4 regions of the Kyrpidia sp. genome follow, and region 4 is predicted to be linked to each of the others. Evidence: riboswitches for the same ligand, from Rfam matches in the RefSeq annotation. Region 4 holds a riboswitch; each other region holds the start of a gene.
What was found. Region 4 has a riboswitch for S-adenosylmethionine ahead of K6T64_RS03250 (trans-sulfuration enzyme family protein). Riboswitches for the same ligand answer to the same signal wherever they lie in the genome.
Positions count from the first base shown of each region.

Region 1: it holds a riboswitch for S-adenosylmethionine, as region 4 does, so the genes downstream of both, K6T64_RS05460 (methylenetetrahydrofolate reductase) here and K6T64_RS03250 (trans-sulfuration enzyme family protein) in region 4, are expected to answer to the same signal.
Region 2: it holds a riboswitch for S-adenosylmethionine, as region 4 does, so the genes downstream of both, K6T64_RS08875 (methionine ABC transporter ATP-binding protein) here and K6T64_RS03250 (trans-sulfuration enzyme family protein) in region 4, are expected to answer to the same signal.
Region 3: it holds a riboswitch for S-adenosylmethionine, as region 4 does, so the genes downstream of both, metX (homoserine O-acetyltransferase MetX) here and K6T64_RS03250 (trans-sulfuration enzyme family protein) in region 4, are expected to answer to the same signal.

Region 1 is NZ_JAILZZ010000009.1:13,822-18,030, reverse strand. It holds gene K6T64_RS05470 (radical SAM protein) at 1-470, opposite strand, end outside; gene trpS (tryptophan--tRNA ligase) at 599-1,582, shown strand; gene K6T64_RS05460 (methylenetetrahydrofolate reductase) at 1,676-2,569, opposite strand; SAM riboswitch class I at 2,669-2,773, opposite strand; gene K6T64_RS05455 (PCYCGC motif-containing (lipo)protein) at 3,059-3,523, shown strand; gene K6T64_RS05450 (DODA-type extradiol aromatic ring-opening family dioxygenase) at 3,599-4,209, shown strand, end outside.
Region 2 is NZ_JAILZZ010000020.1:7,988-12,196, reverse strand. It holds gene K6T64_RS08885 (MetQ/NlpA family ABC transporter substrate-binding protein) at 1-558, opposite strand, end outside; gene K6T64_RS08880 (methionine ABC transporter permease) at 598-1,251, opposite strand; gene K6T64_RS08875 (methionine ABC transporter ATP-binding protein) at 1,229-2,257, opposite strand; SAM riboswitch class I at 2,318-2,440, opposite strand; gene K6T64_RS08870 (universal stress protein) at 2,687-4,209, shown strand, end outside.
Region 3 is NZ_JAILZZ010000009.1:27,948-32,156, reverse strand. It holds gene K6T64_RS05525 (succinate dehydrogenase cytochrome b558 subunit) at 1-241, opposite strand, end outside; gene metX (homoserine O-acetyltransferase MetX) at 578-1,729, opposite strand; SAM riboswitch class I at 1,780-1,890, opposite strand; gene K6T64_RS05515 (DUF190 domain-containing protein) at 2,106-2,441, shown strand; gene K6T64_RS05510 (aspartate kinase) at 2,458-3,705, opposite strand; lysine riboswitch at 3,833-4,014, opposite strand; gene K6T64_RS05505 (acetate uptake transporter) at 4,195-4,209, opposite strand, start outside.
Region 4 is NZ_JAILZZ010000004.1:101,039-105,247, forward strand. It holds gene K6T64_RS03235 (hypothetical protein) at 1-68, opposite strand, end outside; gene K6T64_RS03240 (MurR/RpiR family transcriptional regulator) at 112-921, opposite strand; gene K6T64_RS03245 (lipase family alpha/beta hydrolase) at 1,230-2,405, shown strand; SAM riboswitch class I at 2,465-2,574, shown strand; gene K6T64_RS03250 (trans-sulfuration enzyme family protein) at 2,675-3,856, shown strand; gene K6T64_RS03255 (hypothetical protein) at 3,948-4,209, opposite strand, start outside.

The DNA.
Region 1 (4,209 bases), on a different contig from region 4:
ACTTTGTTGCCCAGGGCTCGCAGGAGATCCACATCCCGGAGGACCATGGGGGAACGGGTTTGAACCACCAGTTGGTCGACGCCCCCTTCTTCCGCGATCACCCGAAGCAGCTCCCGGGTGATCTTCCATCGCCCTTCCACTGGCTGATAGGGGTCTGTGGAGGAGCCCAGGAAGATTCTGAGTGTCTCTCCCCGATCCCGGCTGCGCCGCAGTTCCCGGCGGAGGCGTTCCGGGGCACCCTCTTTGACCGTCACCCAGGTCCCCCAGGGTTTTGGATGGAGTAAAGCCACCGGCAGGCGCCGCACGTAACAGTAGGGGCAACCGACGGTGTCCCGGCCGAGGTTGTCCACCGGTCGGCCAAAGGCGCACCCGATGTACGGGTTCAACGAATGGGTGAATCCTGTCAGATACCCCGTGGCCGGTTGCAACATCCGCCCGGCCGTCTTTTTCTCCACATGAACCTCGGCCAACCCCCGTCCCCCCTCGCCATCGACTATTTTGCCGAATGTAAAAAAAGACGTCAAAAAACGTCGAAATCTGTTTTCGCCGTGGCAGTCCGGTCCGACCTTTTGGTATGATAAAGGCCGAGGTGACCACGATGCGCGTATTTTCCGGGATGCAGCCCAGCGGCACGCCCACCCTGGGCAATTACCTCGGCGCCCTGCGCCATTTTGTCGACATCCAAGATGAAGCCGAATGTTTTTACTGCGTGGTGGACCTCCATGCCGTTACGGTCCCCCAGGAACCTGCCGCATTGCACCGGCAGACGAGACAACTCAGCGCTCTGTATCTGGCGGCGGGGATCGATCCTCGTCGGTCGGTCCTTTTCCTTCAATCCCACGTCCCCGCCCACTCCCAGTTGGGGTGGCTGATGGAGTGCCTGGTGCATTACGGCGAGCTCGGGCGCATGACCCAGTTCAAAGAGAAATCTGAGGGCAAGGAAGGCGTGAGCGCCGGCCTGTTTACATATCCTGCCCTTATGGCGGCGGACATTTTGTTGTATCAGGCCACCCATGTCCCGGTGGGGGAAGACCAAAAACAACACCTGGAATTGACCCGGGATCTGGCCGAGCGGTTCAACAAGCGGTACGGGGATACGTTTGTCATCCCGGAGCCCTTGATCCCCAAAGTGGGAAGTCGGATCATGTCCCTGGACGACCCGACGAAAAAGATGAGCAAGAGCAGCGCCAACCCTGGGAGCTACATTTCCCTGCTGGACAGCCCCGACGACATCCGGAAAAAGATCCGCCGGGCGGTGACCGACTCCGAGGCGGAAGTGCGCTTCGATCCCCAGCGGAAACCGGCCGTCAGCAACTTGCTCACCATTTATTCATCATGCACGGACAAAACGATCCCCGAACTGGAGAAACAGTATTCCGGGGTGGGATATGGACCTTTTAAGCAAGATCTGGCCGAAGCGGTGGTGGCCCGGCTGGAGCCGCTGCAAGAGCGGTATAGAGAGCTGGTCGACAGTGAGGAGCTGGACCGCATTCTCGCCGAGGGGGCGGCCAAAGCCAAGGCTGTGGCGGAACCGAATCTGCACCTGGTCTTCGAACGGATGGGATTTCTGTTGCCCCGTTGAAAACTGGGAACCCGCTCGGGGTTGCAGGGCCGTCGGGCGGGATGGAGCGGAGCGTCGAGCCCTTCCGCACCGCTCCATCCGGGCTGGTGCCTTTTAAATCGCAGCACGGCGAAGATCGGTGTCGATATCCAGGATCTCGTACACCGCCCGCAGGTCCCCGATGGGAAAGAGATGGGCGCCGGCCGCGAACTCCCTCAGTCCCCCGTACAACTCCCGGCAGAGGGCGATCCCCGCAGCCCGGCCGCCTTCTTCCACTTTCTGAATCACGTCTTCCCCCACCCGCACCCCGGGTACCTTCTCGTTAAAATAGCGGGCTTGGCGGGCGGACTTGAGCGGCAGAAGTCCGAACAGGATGTGGACCGGCAGGTGGCGGGTGCGCTCCCAGAAACGCAAGGCCGTCTCGATATCGAACACCGGCTGGGTCTGGACGAAGCGAACCCCGGCTTCCACCTTGGCCGCCAATTTGGCCACTTCGGCGTCCAAATCTTCCGCCCCGGGATTGGCCACCCCGCCGATCAAGAACCGGGTCGGGCCGCTCAGTTCGTGGCCGGTCAAGTCGTAGCCTTGGTTCAGTCGTTCAGCCAGCCGGGCCAAACCGATGGAATCGGTCTCAAACACCCCTTTGACCTCAGGATGATCCCCCCGGCTGGGAGAATCCCCGGTCAAGGTGAGGATGTTCCTCACCCCCAGGGCCGCCGCACCCAACAATTCGCTCTGAAGGCCGAGCAGGTTGCGGTCCCGACAGGTCAGGTGAAAAATCGCTTCAAGGCCCAGATCCTCCTGGACAATGTGAGCCAGGGCGATGGGGCTCATCCGCAGGGTGGCCATGGGACTGTCCGCGATATTCACCGCATCCACCTTGCCCCGGAGGAATTTGGCCGCTTCCATGGTGGGCAAGGGATCCGCCCCCTTGGGCGGCTCCAACTCCACCGTGGTCACAAACTTGCCGAGGGCTAACTTTTCCCGTAAACCGTGCACATTGTACATCCCCAGATCCCCCCACTCCGCGCGGCTTCCTCGCCTCCATCCCCTAAACCCACCAAAAAACCCCTTTCCGGTGGAAAGAGGTCGGACTGTTGTCCCCCTCTCTCATCTTCCGGGGTCTCCCCGCAGGAATTGGCACCGTGCCGGTGTTCCGACCGGTTGCCGCGGCATCATCGGGCCCGTCCCTCCGCCAACTCTGGATAAGAGTAAGGATCCATCGCGAGTATTCGGTTTAAAATTACCTTCACCTTACGTGAATTTCTCAGCCGTGTCAAGGGGCCGCATTTGGCACATCCGCGGGAGTTCCATTCGGCATTTCCAAGAACTCGGCGTGGTCTGAAGGGTTTTGGTGGTTTACCCACACCCTTCTCTTATGTTAGCCTAACCGTGTCGAGCTAGCCAAGCCATCATATCTCCCCTGTTCCGCATTTTACCCATGCGATACGACATTGGAGAGAGTGAAGGCGAGTCTGTCAGAAAGAGGTAGCAGAAATGAAGCGTTCAAAAATCTTCCACCTCAGCATTGTTTTTCTTTTGTCATCCACTTTTCTTGTGGCCTGTGGTTCCTCTTCCTCCTATCAGGGCGATATCCTGGAAACTACAGCCTCTGCTGAAGTATTGCCGACCTTTTTAAACAACCAGCAGGAAGCGGTCCGCCAAATCTATGCAGCCGCCGGCAAATCCACCGAACTGTTGCAATGGATCCCATGCTATTGCGGATGTGGGGAAAGCGCGGGGCATAAAAGCAACAGGGACTGCTTCATCCGCGCTGTCAATCCGGACGGGTCGGTGGTTTGGAATAGCCACGGTGCCGGGTGCGGCGTCTGTTTGGAAATCGCAGCTCAGTCCATAGGGCTGTGGAGAGATGGCAAAGGGGCGAAGGACATTCGGGCTTTTATTGAGGAGAAGTACAAAGAAGGGTACGCTCTGCCGACTCCAACCCCTCAGCCTTCCTAATCCTTCGGGCGACCGGCCCTTCTCCCCAGAAGGCGCCAGGATACCCAAAGAGTGTGACGATGAGGAGGGACTTTGGTGAACCCGGCGTATTTCATTGCCCATGGAGCCCCCACTTTGGCCATTGAAAACAACCCATACACACAGCTTCTGCAAAGCGTTGCTTCCCGTTTTCCAAAACCCAAGGCGGTGCTCCTATTCACCGCCCACTGGGAATCTCCCGTGCAGCTCATTGGCGCCCCCGAGCAATTCGGGATGATCTACGATTTTTTCGGATTTCCCGATGACCTTTATCGGATTGTCTACCCCGCCCAAGGAGCGCCGGAAGTGGCCGAAGAAGCTCGAGCCCTTCTTGACGAGGCTGGTATTCCAGCCAAAATCGATCAAAGCCGCGGGCTCGATCACGGCGCCTGGGTGGTGCTTCGCCTCCTGTTCCCCCATGCGGACGTGCCCGTGGCGACCCTGTCCGTCAATCCCGCCCTACCCCCGGAAAAGCAGTACGCCATCGGCCGGGCCCTCGCTCCCCTTCGTCGGGACGCGCTGATCCTAGGCAGCGGTGGGACGGTGCACAATCTGTGGTCTCTCGATTGGAGCCGAGAACAAGACGGACTGCCGGCAGACTGGGCGCAGAGCTTTGACGACTGGCTACGAGATCGGATCGAGAATTGGGACACCCGAGCACTTTTTCG
Region 2 (4,209 bases), on a different contig from region 4:
GCCCGGCTTTTGTACAATGTCTCGAACGGTGGCCGTGACCCCGGCTCCTGGTTTCAGTTGAATGACTCCCGCCTTAGCCAATAATGCCAAGGCCCGGCCGCCGTTTGTGGCGTCGTTGGGAATGGCCACCGTCCCCCCCTGGCTTTTCAAGTCGTCCACAGATTTGATTTTCTTGGAATAAATCCCCATGGGTTCAATGTGGACTTTGGCGATCCACTGCAAGTCCGTTCCTTTTTGCTGGTTGAAATTGTCGAGATAAGGAATGTGTTGAAAATAATTGGCGTCTAGCTGTTTGTCCACCAATTGCGGGTTGAGCTGGGCGTAATCTGAAAAGGTCACGACTTCTAGCTTAATCCCTTCCTTGGCCAATGTTGGCTTGACATGTTCCAAAATCTCGGCGTGGGGGACGGCCGTCGCTCCAACTTTGATAACTTTTTCCCCGCCCCCCTGTTGGCCGGTGTCGCTGGGTGAACCCGATGTTCCGGAAGATCCGCACGCGGTTAAGGCTAGGGCCAAGGCGACGGTCAGAAACGGCAAAGCTCTTTTCAACTTTTTCACGGTGAAAGACCCCCTTTGTTTGGATACAGACCTTATGATCTAACGGCGGGTGAAACGAAGGACCAGGCGATCTCCGCCCCATTGCAGAAACTGGACAAAAACGACGAGGAGGGCGGTGGTCAGCAGCATGACACCGGTGTCGAACCGCTGATATCCGTATCGGACCGCCAGGTCCCCGAGCCCTCCGCCGCCGATGGCGCCGGCCATAGCCGAGTAGCCGATGAGGTTCACGGCGGTAATGGTGATGCCCGCCAAGAGCCCTGGCCGGGCTTCGGGAAGGAGGACCTTCCAGATGATCTGGCCGGTGCGGGCTCCCATAGCCTGGGCCGCCTCGATGACTCCCCGGTCGACTTCCCGCAGGGAAGTCTCCACGAGCCGGGCGAAAAATGGGGCCGCCGAGGCCACCAGGGGCGGGATGGCGGCGGTGACGCCGATGGATGTGCCCACCAGCAGCCGGGTGAACGGGATCATAAGGATGAGCAGGATGATGAATGGTATCGAACGAACGATATTCACCACCGCCCCTACGATCCGGTACAAACCGGGCATCGGTTTGAGGTGTCCAGGTCCCGCGACGACGAGAAAAATCCCCACGGGCCCACCCAGCAGGACCGAGAACAATACCGACAGTCCAATCATGTAGACCGTATCGAGGGATGCTTGTCCGATTTCACCCCATAGCCCCGGATCCACCTGAATTCACCTCCTTCACCCATGCCCCCCGATCCTGGAGGATTCGTATGGCTCTCTGCTTCGCCTCCTCGGGCCCCACAAGGGCCACGATGAACCGACCGTAGGGAATGGTTTTCATCCGGTCCACAGATCCCTGAAGAATTCGCACATGTACCCCGGTTTCTTCCGTCACCTCAGAAAAAACGGGCCGCAAAGCAGAATCTCCCACAAAGAGACACCGCAACAACTGTTCGTCTTGCGGCACCCCGGGGAGGTCATCGGTATCGGCACCGCCCATTTGCCGGACGAATTCGGTGGTGACTGGATGTTTCGGCCGGAGAAACACGTCCACCACACGTCCTTCCTCCACAATGCGCCCTTGGTGCAGCACGGCCACGCGGTCGCAAATCGCGGTGACGACGTGCATCTCGTGGGTGATGACCACCATTGTGAGGCCCAGGGACCGGTTGATGCTGGCGAGCAGTTCCAGGATCGAATCGGTGGTTTGGGGATCCAGGGCAGAAGTGGCCTCATCGCACAGGAGCACTTCCGGCTGAGGGGCAAGGGCCCGGGCGATCCCCACTCGTTGTTTCTGGCCGCCGCTCAGTTTGGATGGGTATTGATCCCGGAGCTCCCACAACCCCACCAGCCGGAGAAGCTCTTCCACCCGGCGGCGGCGACGTTCTTTTGGCCAGCCCGCCAGCTCTAGCGGGAACTCGATGTTTTCCGCCGCCGTGCGAGAGGACAGCAAATTAAAATGTTGAAACACCATGCCTATCTTTTGTCTCTCGGTTTGCAACTTCCGGGGGTCCAGATTTGTCAAATCCTTGCCGTTTACCGTGACCCGGCCGGAAGTAGGGCGTTCCAGGAGGTTGATGCACCTTACCAACGTGCTTTTCCCCGCCCCGCTGTGACCGATGATCCCGTAGATCGTGCCCTTTGGAATGTTTAAGTCGATGCCGTCCAGGACGCGCACGGCACGGCCGCCGATCGTAAAATCTTTGGATACTCCGTCAAGTTCAATCATCGATCAATCTCCTAGCACAAAAAATCCCTTTCGCGTCGCGAAAGGGCCCCTGAACCGGCCCTCTCATCTCCCGAAGCGCCATGGGCTTCGCAGGATTTAGCACCTGACACCCCGCTATGGTCAAGCGCGGTGTTGGTTGCCGGGCTTCATCGGGCCAGTCCCTCCGCCTGCTCTCGATAAGAGGTTGTAGTAATCTCTGCATTTCTTTGATACGATAAGGACAAGTTCGAATCTCAGTGTAATGAATGGCGATGGCGGCGTCAAGAGGGAGGGGGAAATAGTTCATTTGGACTACATCCGTTAGCTCAGGTTCACCAGGGCAAACTGGTCGGTGTCAACCTTTCTCGGTGGTGGCCGATGGGGTAGACTGTAGACGGTTACTAAGAATAATTTGCAGTGGACCTCCTAGGGGAACGGGAATGGTTGCACATGAAATGGTTCGATGCATTGAACCCTCTGTCCTCCATTTTTGACTTGATGTCCGGGGCAAGGGTTGGAAGGTCCCGGCGGGTGGCGTATCTCGCGGCGAAGATCGGGCTCGGGGCAGGCTTGGGCCTCCGGGAGGCACGAACGTTATATTTTGCCGGATTGTTGCATGACGTCGGCGCTCTCGTCGGTCCGTCCGGGGATTTCAAGCGGCGGGATCCAACCTTCGTACCGGTGGCCTCCGCACAATGGGTTCGGTCTCTGGACTTGGACCCGTGGACAGAAGTGTTTGTTGGGCAAAGTTGGGAAAACTGGGACGGTTCGGGTGTGCCTTTTGGGCTCCGCGGTCGTGAGATTTCATTGGGAGCGAGGATTGTGCGGGTGGCACGCGAGGCGGCCCAGGTAATGGACCGGGCGCCGATGGATGTCCCTTTGGCCGAGCGACTGGCCCGGGTTCGCGCAATCGGGCAGCGGGCTGGTGAGGTTTTCGATCCGGATGTGGTCCGAGTTTTTGAAGAACTGCTTGGGCACCCAGAAGTTGTCCTAGATGCGTTTGGTCCGTATTCTCCTTTTGTGTTGTTGTCAAAACGGCCTGCCGGGGACGCTCCGATGTCGTCAGAAGATGCGGTCAAGCTGGCGAGAATGTTTGGACGGTTGGCCGGCGTCTTGCGGGGGACTCCGAATCACGCGGAGCGGGTGGCAGGTTGGGCGATGAGCTTGGGGGAAGAGATGGGGCTGTCGGAGCGGGACCTCTATTCCCTCAATATTGCTGCTTATTACCACGATGTGGGATGGCTGGTGGGGAACCCAGGAGGGACGTTTGGCGGCGATGTGCAGGAGGAGCGCGAGCGGCTTCACTCCTATTACACCCAGGCTTTTTTGCAGCAAATACCCGGCCTGGAGGGTCCGGCGATATGGACCGGCCAGCATCATGAGCGGATCGATGGCACCGGGTACCCTGGAGGCCTCGCCGGCGAGATGCTGAGTCTGCCTTCTCGAATCCTTCAGGTGGCTGAATTTCTCGTTGACCAAGAAATGGCCCTTCAGGGGAAGGAAGGAGCCGGGGTCAAGAGGCGGTTGGCGCGCCTCCTGCACGCCGAGGAGCTAGCCGGCCGTTTGGACGGGCCGGTGTGTCGGGCGGCCATGAAAAGGGTGTCTCACGATCCTGAGCCAGCCAGCCGGGATCAGGAACACTTCTATCATCTGTCGAGCGAGGTGTCAGAGATGAAAAAGGTTTTGTTTGCCACGGACGGTTCTGAGGCGTCTAAGAAAGCGGAACAGATGGTGGCGGATATCTTGTCGAAGTGGACGGAGGCAGAGGTGACGGTCCTCTACGTGTCCCAGACAGTGCCCTACTACTATGAAGCCACTCCGGACCTCTTGGCCAATTTGTCCCAGTACGAAGAGTCCTGGGCGAAGCAGATTGAAGAGACCGTGATGAACACTTTTAAAGACTACAAGGATCGGGTGCGCTTCAAGCATCTGGTCGGACATCCGGCAACGGCGATTTGTGATGTTGCGGACGA
Region 3 (4,209 bases), on a different contig from region 4:
TAAAGGCCACATACAATCCGTACACCCCGTGGTACAAGAGGGGGATAAAAATGAAGATAAACTCAATCAACGTCAGAAACGGGAGATTCTGAATAAAGGCGACAGCGTCGTTAAACGCCTGGGGGCCGTTAATGGCGCTGGCATTTGTGAACAAATGCTCAATCAGGAAGAGACCCACCGGCACCACACCCGCCAAGGTATGTAGCCGCCGAAAAATAAACTCCCTCTTGTCCTGTGACACCGCAAATCGTTCCTCCTTCTGTTGGCCTCAAAACAGCATAAAAGGAAGGCAATCCTAGGTGATTGCCCGCTCACCCCGAACCCATATCGATAGCATGCCCGAAACGTCGTCGCCGCGGCTCAACGTACAAAGAAATTTTAAAGTTTCCCGGTGGGCATGTCAAGGAAACGAGGCCGTCCACGAAGGCGAACAGGAGGGGATCATCTGTGGATACAGGTCAGGGAATTCACGTTTTTCATATTGCGTTGCGGATACAACACCCCAGCACGAGACGTTGTACAGAAACGAAAGCCCCCGGATGGGGACGGGGGCGCCCGGTCGGGACGTGCACCTGGTTCACCCCTCCGGGGCATATACCGATCGTGCCGCCGGGTTCAGGAACTCGCTGAGGGCCGCAGACATCTGTTGAAATTCCACTAAAAATGCGTCGTGACCGTACACCGAGCGAATCTCGCGATACTCCACCCTTTTACCGGTCGCCGCAAGTCCTTCGGCGATTTCGATCTGTTCCGCAGCGGGATACAAGATATCCGAATCGATCCCGATGCAGAGAAATTCCGCCTCCGTCCGGGCATAGGCGGCGGCCACCCCGCCCCGGCCCCGGCCGATATCATGTAAGTCCATAGCCTTGATCAAGTATAGGTACGAATTGGCGTCAAACCGCCGCACCAGTTTTTCACCTTGGTATCGAAGATAACTTTCCACTTGAAATCTCGCCTCAAAATCCACCGGCCCGTCCTCTTCTTCCCGCCCTACCACGCTCCGGCCAAACCGGGCGTTATACAACTGGGGCCCGCGATAGGTGATCATGCCCACCATCCGGGCGAGGGCCAAACCCGCCGCAGGTTTTTCCCCATTATAGTAATCCCCGCCGTTCCACGCCGGGTCATTCATGATCGCCAAGCGCATGACGTCGTTGTACGCAATCGCCATGGCAGACAGTCGAGCACTGGTGGCGATGGGAATACACCGCTCAACCCGGTCGGGGTAGGTCACCGCCCATTCCAAGGCCTGCATCCCGCCCATGGAACCCCCGATCACCGCGTAGAGATGAGTGATGCCAAGCTTCTCCAGCCACAACCTCTGGGCTTCCACCATGTCCCGGATGGTAATGGGAGGGAATCGCAGACCCCACGGGCGCCCATCCGGACCCGGGGACGCCGGCCCCGTCGACCCCGCACACCCCCCGAGCACATTCGAACAGACGATATAAAAACGATCCGTATCCAGGACTCGTCCCGGACCGATCAGCCCGTCCCACCATCCGGGCTGCCCGTCCAAATTCCCGGCGTGCGCGTCTCCGGTCAGAGCGTGACACACCAGGATCGTTCGATCCCGGGCGTTCTCCGGGTCTCCATAAGCTTCGTAGGCGATGTCCACCTCGTCCAGGACCCGCCCGCTGTCCAGGGTTACGGGTCCGACTTTTACCACACCTTTGACCCCGAAGGCATGACCCATCGCCCTCACTCCCTTCCTGACACGCCACAACTGAAAAGCCCCCTCTGCGAGAAGAGGGGGCTTGCAAGGGCAGTGTCCACCTCTTATCTCTCAGGATCCACCCAGGTCCTGCAGGAATTGGCACCTCTCCGCCTTCTGGCGGTGGTTGCCGGGTTTCATCGGGCCAGTCCCTCCACCACTCTCGATAAGAGTTCTCCGAACGATTCAATTGTTGTTTGTAAGCTTTGAGGTTGAGTGTACCACGGGTCAAAATCGCCTGTCAACCTGGCGGAGAAGCCCCGGAGAAAATCTCCCGTAACCAAGCGATCCGCTGACAGCCCTGGGCGCCAGCCGTCAATGTCCGGCCTTGGCCGACATACATTACCATCGACATCTGCGCCCCGCGGGGCAGCTGGAGGGACCCGCCATGTGGGATGCCGAATCCCGCCTCCGGCTTCGGATCTACTGCACGGAACGCGACCGGATTCACGGTCGTCCGACGGCCCGGGTATTGATGGAGTTGGCCCGTTCCACAGGCCTGGCAGGCGCCACGCTATACCGTGGCTTGGAAGGATTCGGCCGTAGCGGCGTGCAGAGGAGCTGGCGTTATTTTGAAACCGAATCGGCTTTGCCGCTCATTGTTGAATTCGTGGATGAGGAATCGGTGATCCGGCGCTATCTGAACGCCTTAGACCACCTGTCCTTTCAGGGGTTTTTGACCATCGAGCGCGTGGAGCAAATCACCTGGAGCGGCCCCCGCTAACGAGGGCCGCATCGACTTATGCTTTGACCGGATTGACCTTCTCTTCAGCTGAGGCGGACAATTCGAAGGTCTGGTGCAACACTTGTACCGCTCGTTTGACATCCCTGGCGTCGACGACACAAGACACTTTGATCTCCGAGGTGCTGACCATCCGGATGGACAGCCCCGCTTCAATCAGCGCGTCGAACATCCGGGCCGCCACGCCGGGGTTGCTAATCATGCCTGCGCCGACGATGGAGATCTTTGCCAATTCTTCTTCCGCCACAATCTCTCCAGCTCCCAGCTCCACCCGCAGATCTTCCAATACCCGAAGGGTCACAGGAAGGTCGTCCCGACAGACAGTAAAGGAAATATCATGGACATCGTTATGCACGATGCTCTGAACGATAATGTCCACGTTCACGTTTTCCTCCGCCAGGGCGTGAAAAACTCTACCTAGACTATCCCGCCGATTGGGGACCCCCACCAGCGACACCTTGGCGACGTTGAGATCATGAGCAATGCCCCGGACCACCTGTCCTTGTTCCACGTTCGCATCCTCCTTCACCCATGTCCCGGGTCCGTCATGAAAACTGGAGCGCACCACCAAAGGCACCCGATACAATTTGGCATATTCCACTGCCCGGGGGTGCAGCACCACCGCGCCGAGGTTCGCCAACTCCAGCATCTCGTCATAGGAGATTTCCGGGATCTTGGCGGCTTCCTTGACAATACGGGGATCTGTCGTGTACACGCCGTCCACGTCCGTGTAGATCTCACAGACATCCGCCTTCAAAGCGGCCGCCAGGGCCACGGCGGTGGTGTCCGAGCCGCCCCGGCCCAACGTGGCGATCTCCCCATCGTCGGTCACGCCCTGAAAACCTGCCACCACAGCAACATGGCCGTCGCGAAGCAGGGCGTCGACACGATCGGGCCTCACCTCCAAGATCCGAGCCTTCCCGAATACCTGCTCTACCCGGAACCCGGCCTGGCCTCCGGTCAAAGACGTCGCCGGTACGCCGAGCCCTTGGAGAGCCATGGTCAACACGGCGATGGACACCTGCTCCCCGGTGCTCAGGAGCATGTCCAACTCCCGGGCTGGCGGCCGCTCATTCACCTGCTTGGCCAGGGCGATGAGATCATCGGTGGTATCGCCCATCGCCGAGACCACCACCGCCACCTGATGACCTTCGGCCCTGGTTTTCGCAACCCTTTGCGCCACCTTTACCATGCGCTCCGCCGTCGCCACGGAACTGCCCCCGAACTTCATCACGATTCGCGCCACATTTCTCTCCTCCTCGCCGCGTGCGCCGGCCCCGCCGGCGGCCGGCGGCGGAACAGACACAAAAAAACAGCCGTAGACAGGCCCGATCTACCGCTGTTCATACTCACACGGAATCGCAACCTCTCTCCCACGCAGTAGCACTCCACAAGGGAACCCCTTGTGACAGTCCCGGACCTTTTCGATCCGGGCCCAGCGCCGGCGCCTTGAGGGCCGCCGCCGACGCTTCGGCGAAATCCCCTTTCCCGGGCGGATCGTCGGCCCCTTCGCCTCCCCGCCGGTACTCTTGGACCTCGCGCCTCTACCCCCGTTCGGGCATCGAGAGTGCGTCATTGAGTTCGCCACAAAGTATATCATAGATTCCCGGATTGTGTATAGGCTTGAAAAGGCGGGCCCGGGTCCCGCCAAACCGGTCCCCAGACCCGCCCGATTCTCCCGGGCGATCGTCGATTCATCTCCCCTTCACCCCATGGGCGGCCGGGCGGCAGCCCGTCAGGCGCTGGCCGC
Region 4 (4,209 bases):
AAGCTGGTTTGAAACGGAAATTTCAACGCCATTCGCATCTTTCGCAACACGATTTTCTCCGGTTTCATGTTGATCTCCTTCCTTTGCAGCCACATTCCCCTGAATGAGGTCTCACTCCACCATGATGCCATATCCGGAATACAGCTCTTCCAAACGCTGCATCCGCAACCGCACCCGCTCCGGGTCCCGGTCCCCCACGCCAGCCACCAACAGGTTGAGCAGGCTCATGACGCCGGCGGGGGATAGAGTGCCCGCTTCGTAGTTCGCCTCCACCGCCAGGACGATATCGGCTAAACGGCCGAGAGGAGACCAGCGTTTATCCGTGATCGCGATGATCGACGACCCTTGCTCCTTCAATCGACCGACCAGACGGAGGGTTTCGGCTGCATAACGGGGGAATGAAATGCCCACGACTGCCGACCGCTCGGTAAGGCTCAGCATTCCCGCCAGGTTGCCGCCATCGGACGGAATTAACGAAACCCCTTCTCTCATCATGCCAAGGGTATAAAAAAACCACTGGGCCGCCGCGTAGGAACCCCGGAATCCCACCACGAGCACCTGGTCGGCCTCAATGATCCGACCCACAGCCCGGTCCACATCCTCCCTGACGAGGGTTTCTCGCAGCCCCTGGATCACTGCGGCGTCCCGGGCCAACACATGGTCTAGCGGATTCGTGTCAGCCTGGACAGTTTGCCCCGGAGCCCGGGATCGCCCCCCCTTCAACACTTGTTGCCTCAGGTGCCGCTGCACCTCCGAGAAACTGTTGTACCCCAACGCGTAGGCCAGGCGCACCACAGTGGCCTCACTGACCCCCGCCCCCCGGGCGATTTGTACCGCCGTTTCATACGAGGCCTTTTCCATGTTTTGGAGCAAATATTCCGCCACTTTTTGTTGAGCGGGCGAAAGCTTGTCGTAGGACATTTGACGAAGTATTCAATCAACATTCCCTGGCCCACCACCACTGACATCAATGGCCCTCCGCGGAAGCCCTTGGCCCTATATTTCCGCGCCAAAATTTTTTCTCCCCGTTTCATGAGCACCGGGGTCTGTGATAGGATGGACATGACACGAGCGATGAACAGCCGATCGACCATGCCCTCTTCGGCTTCGCGCAGATGCTCCGGAACCCATGATCCGGCGGTTCACTGAATCTCCGCGCACGGCTGTGCCGAAGCTCTCCGGAGACACAACAACGCGGAATTCTTCCGGATCGAGGGAGTGACGAAGAGTTGGACACCCGTAAACAGCTTCGCCAGATCCTGAGCGTGACCGTCGCTTTTGCCGCCATGGGGATGAGCCAAGCGTTCGCTTATTCCTATACCCATCCGGCGATCACCAATGGGGAGCCCTTGGCCGCTGAGAACCCCGGCGTCCCGATTACCGTCGGGGGCGAGGTCGGCTCTTTGACACCAAAGATCACACACCACATTCGCTTGATCGATGTAAGTCCCGATCAATTCACGGTGGACGCGGTCCGCCGGAATCCCATCGGCACCGTATTTTACCACATCCACGATGAGAATCGTCCATTTCTCCTGTTTATCAACGGGATTTATGAAGATGCGTCGGTATTTACAGACGTATACCGCGAAGCCTATGCGGCGGGTTATAACGTGGCCACGGTGAAGTTGGACCCTGATGCGGATTTTATTGCCAATGGCCATTTGTTGGCGGGCCAACTCAGCGTTCTTCGCCAGCAAGTCCCGGGCATCGATGGCCGCTTGGTCCTCATCGGCCACAGCATGGGGGGCCTTGATGCGTACGTGGCCTTGGGCGACTACCGGCCGCTGAACGCCGCGGCTCTGATCAGCCTCGGCACCCCCTGGGGCGGGAGCCCTCTGGCAAACCTTTTGAACCGCGTGGTCCAGTTGCCCCCGGATTCGCCGATTCCCGCAACGTTATTCGGCGCGGCGGCGGACCGCAGCCTTACTCCGGCCAAGGTGCGGCAGGAAGTGACCGCTTTACATAGCGAGAACCCCGCCCTTCGCGCTCTCCGGGTGGTGTCTGTGGTGGGGAGCATCCCGTCAGCCGATACGATCAGCAGCCCTTTTCTCCGGGCGGGCTATGCCGCCTTGTCGGCTTTGGGATATCCCGCCAATGACGGCGCCGTGCCCACCCCGGCCCAACAATATCCCTTCGGCGGGACCACCATTCAGGTCAGCGCCGACCACAACGGCTACGTCCGTTGGAACCGCCTCCAACCGATTCTGGCAGATATCCTGCATCTGCCCGCTCCGGCAGGGCCTTCTGAAACGAATCAGCCGCCCGGCACCCTGACGACCATCGCCGCCCGGGAAGCCTCCCGGCCGAACGCGTCACCCCTGCGGCCTGCGGCCGATCCTTTACAGGACTTGTTGAACCGCCTGGCGATTTTTGAATATGACAACTCCGCCCTGCGGCGCTGAACGCTCTCGACAAAAAGATCGTTCCATGATATGGTGTACTCAACAATTGAATCGGTGAACTCTTATCCAGAGTGGCGGAGGGACTGGCCCGATGAAGCCCGGCAACCACCGGAATGTCCGGAGAGGTGCCAATTCCTGCAGGCCGCGTGAGCGGCCTGAGAGATGAGAGGAGTGCCGGAGGATCGGCTTTTGTTGACGACCCACTCCCCTCAGGAGTGGGTTTTGCCATTCTGGAACGGGTTTCCACCGGAATTACAGGAGGGTTAGGCATGCGCATTGACACGCGATGTTCCCAGGCGGGAACCCGCCGAGATCCCGTCACCGGAGCGATTTCTTTACCCATCCACCACGCCACCACGTACGCTCATCCCGGCCTCGGTTCTTCCACCGGTTTCGACTATACCCGAACCTCGAATCCGACCCGCCTGGCCTTGGAGGAAACGATCGCCGCCTTGCACGGGGGATGCCGGGGGTTTGCCTTCGCTTCCGGCATGGCGGCCATCGACGCCATCGGCCGCCTGTTTCGCCCAGGAGATCATCTCGTGCTCTCGGACGATCTATACGGCGGCACCTACCGTTTATTCGAACGGCTATTTCGCCCACTGGGTCTGGAAACCACCTATGTGAACACCTCCGACCTGCAGGCCGTGGCCAAGCAAATCCGCCCCCACACCCGGGCGCTGTTCGTCGAAACTCCGACCAATCCCACCCTCAAAATCGCCGACCTTCGGGGATTGGCACGGCTTGCCCACGAACGCGGAGCCTGGCTCATTGTCGACAACACCTTTATGACTCCGTACCTGCAACGGCCCCTGGAACTGGGGGCGGACATCGTGGTCGAGTCGGCCACCAAGTATCTCGGCGGACACAACGATGTCTTGGCCGGCACAATAGTCGTAAAGTCGGAGGCGTTGGCGGATTCCCTGGCTTTTATTCAAAATTCCATTGGCGCGGTGTTAGGTCCTCAGGACGCTTGGCTGCTGTTGCGGGGGATAAAAACTCTCCACGTGCGCATGGACCGGCATGAAGGCAATGCCCGAGCCCTGGCCGAGTGGCTGAAGGCACATCCTCGGGTATCCCGGGTGTATTACCCCGGACTCCCGGACCATCCCGGCCACGCCGTGCATCGGGCACAGGCCAGCGGGTGGGGTGGGATGATTGCTTTTGAAGTGGCGAACAACAAGTGGGTGTCCCCGATCCTCGCGCACCTGCGGGTGATCACCTTTGCAGAAAGCCTCGGCGGCACCGAATCGCTGATCACCTACCCGGCGGTCCAGACCCATGCCGACGTTCCCCCAGATGTACGACAGCGCCTCGGCGTCACGGACTCTCTTCTGAGGCTGTCTGTAGGCCTTGAACACGTCGAAGACCTGATCCAGGATTTGGACCAGGCCCTCGCGCTTGCGGCCAGCGCCCAGGTGGAGGAAAGTGCGCGCAAGGTGACGTGCTAACGCTGGTCCTCCTTGGAAGAAGGCGCCCATAGGGGGCATGCTGACACTCTTCCCGCGCGGAAGCGGCCCAGGGGCCGCCCCTTCCGAGGACCTATTCGGGCGAGTCGACGCCGATCCACCGCTCTCTTCGTTCCGCCAGGCCGGCCGCAACAACGACGCAAACCATCCCGATCCCCGCCCAAACCAACCGATTCGCCAAAAGTGAAGTATTTTGCGGCAGATACGGCGTGAACAAACTCACGCTTCCTAGGCCGGGCCCTTGAAGGCTTTGCCACAGCCAGAAACCGAAACCAGCCAGAAGGCCAATGTGCACCCGCTTGGCGGCCACCATCACCGCGATAGTGATCCCAATA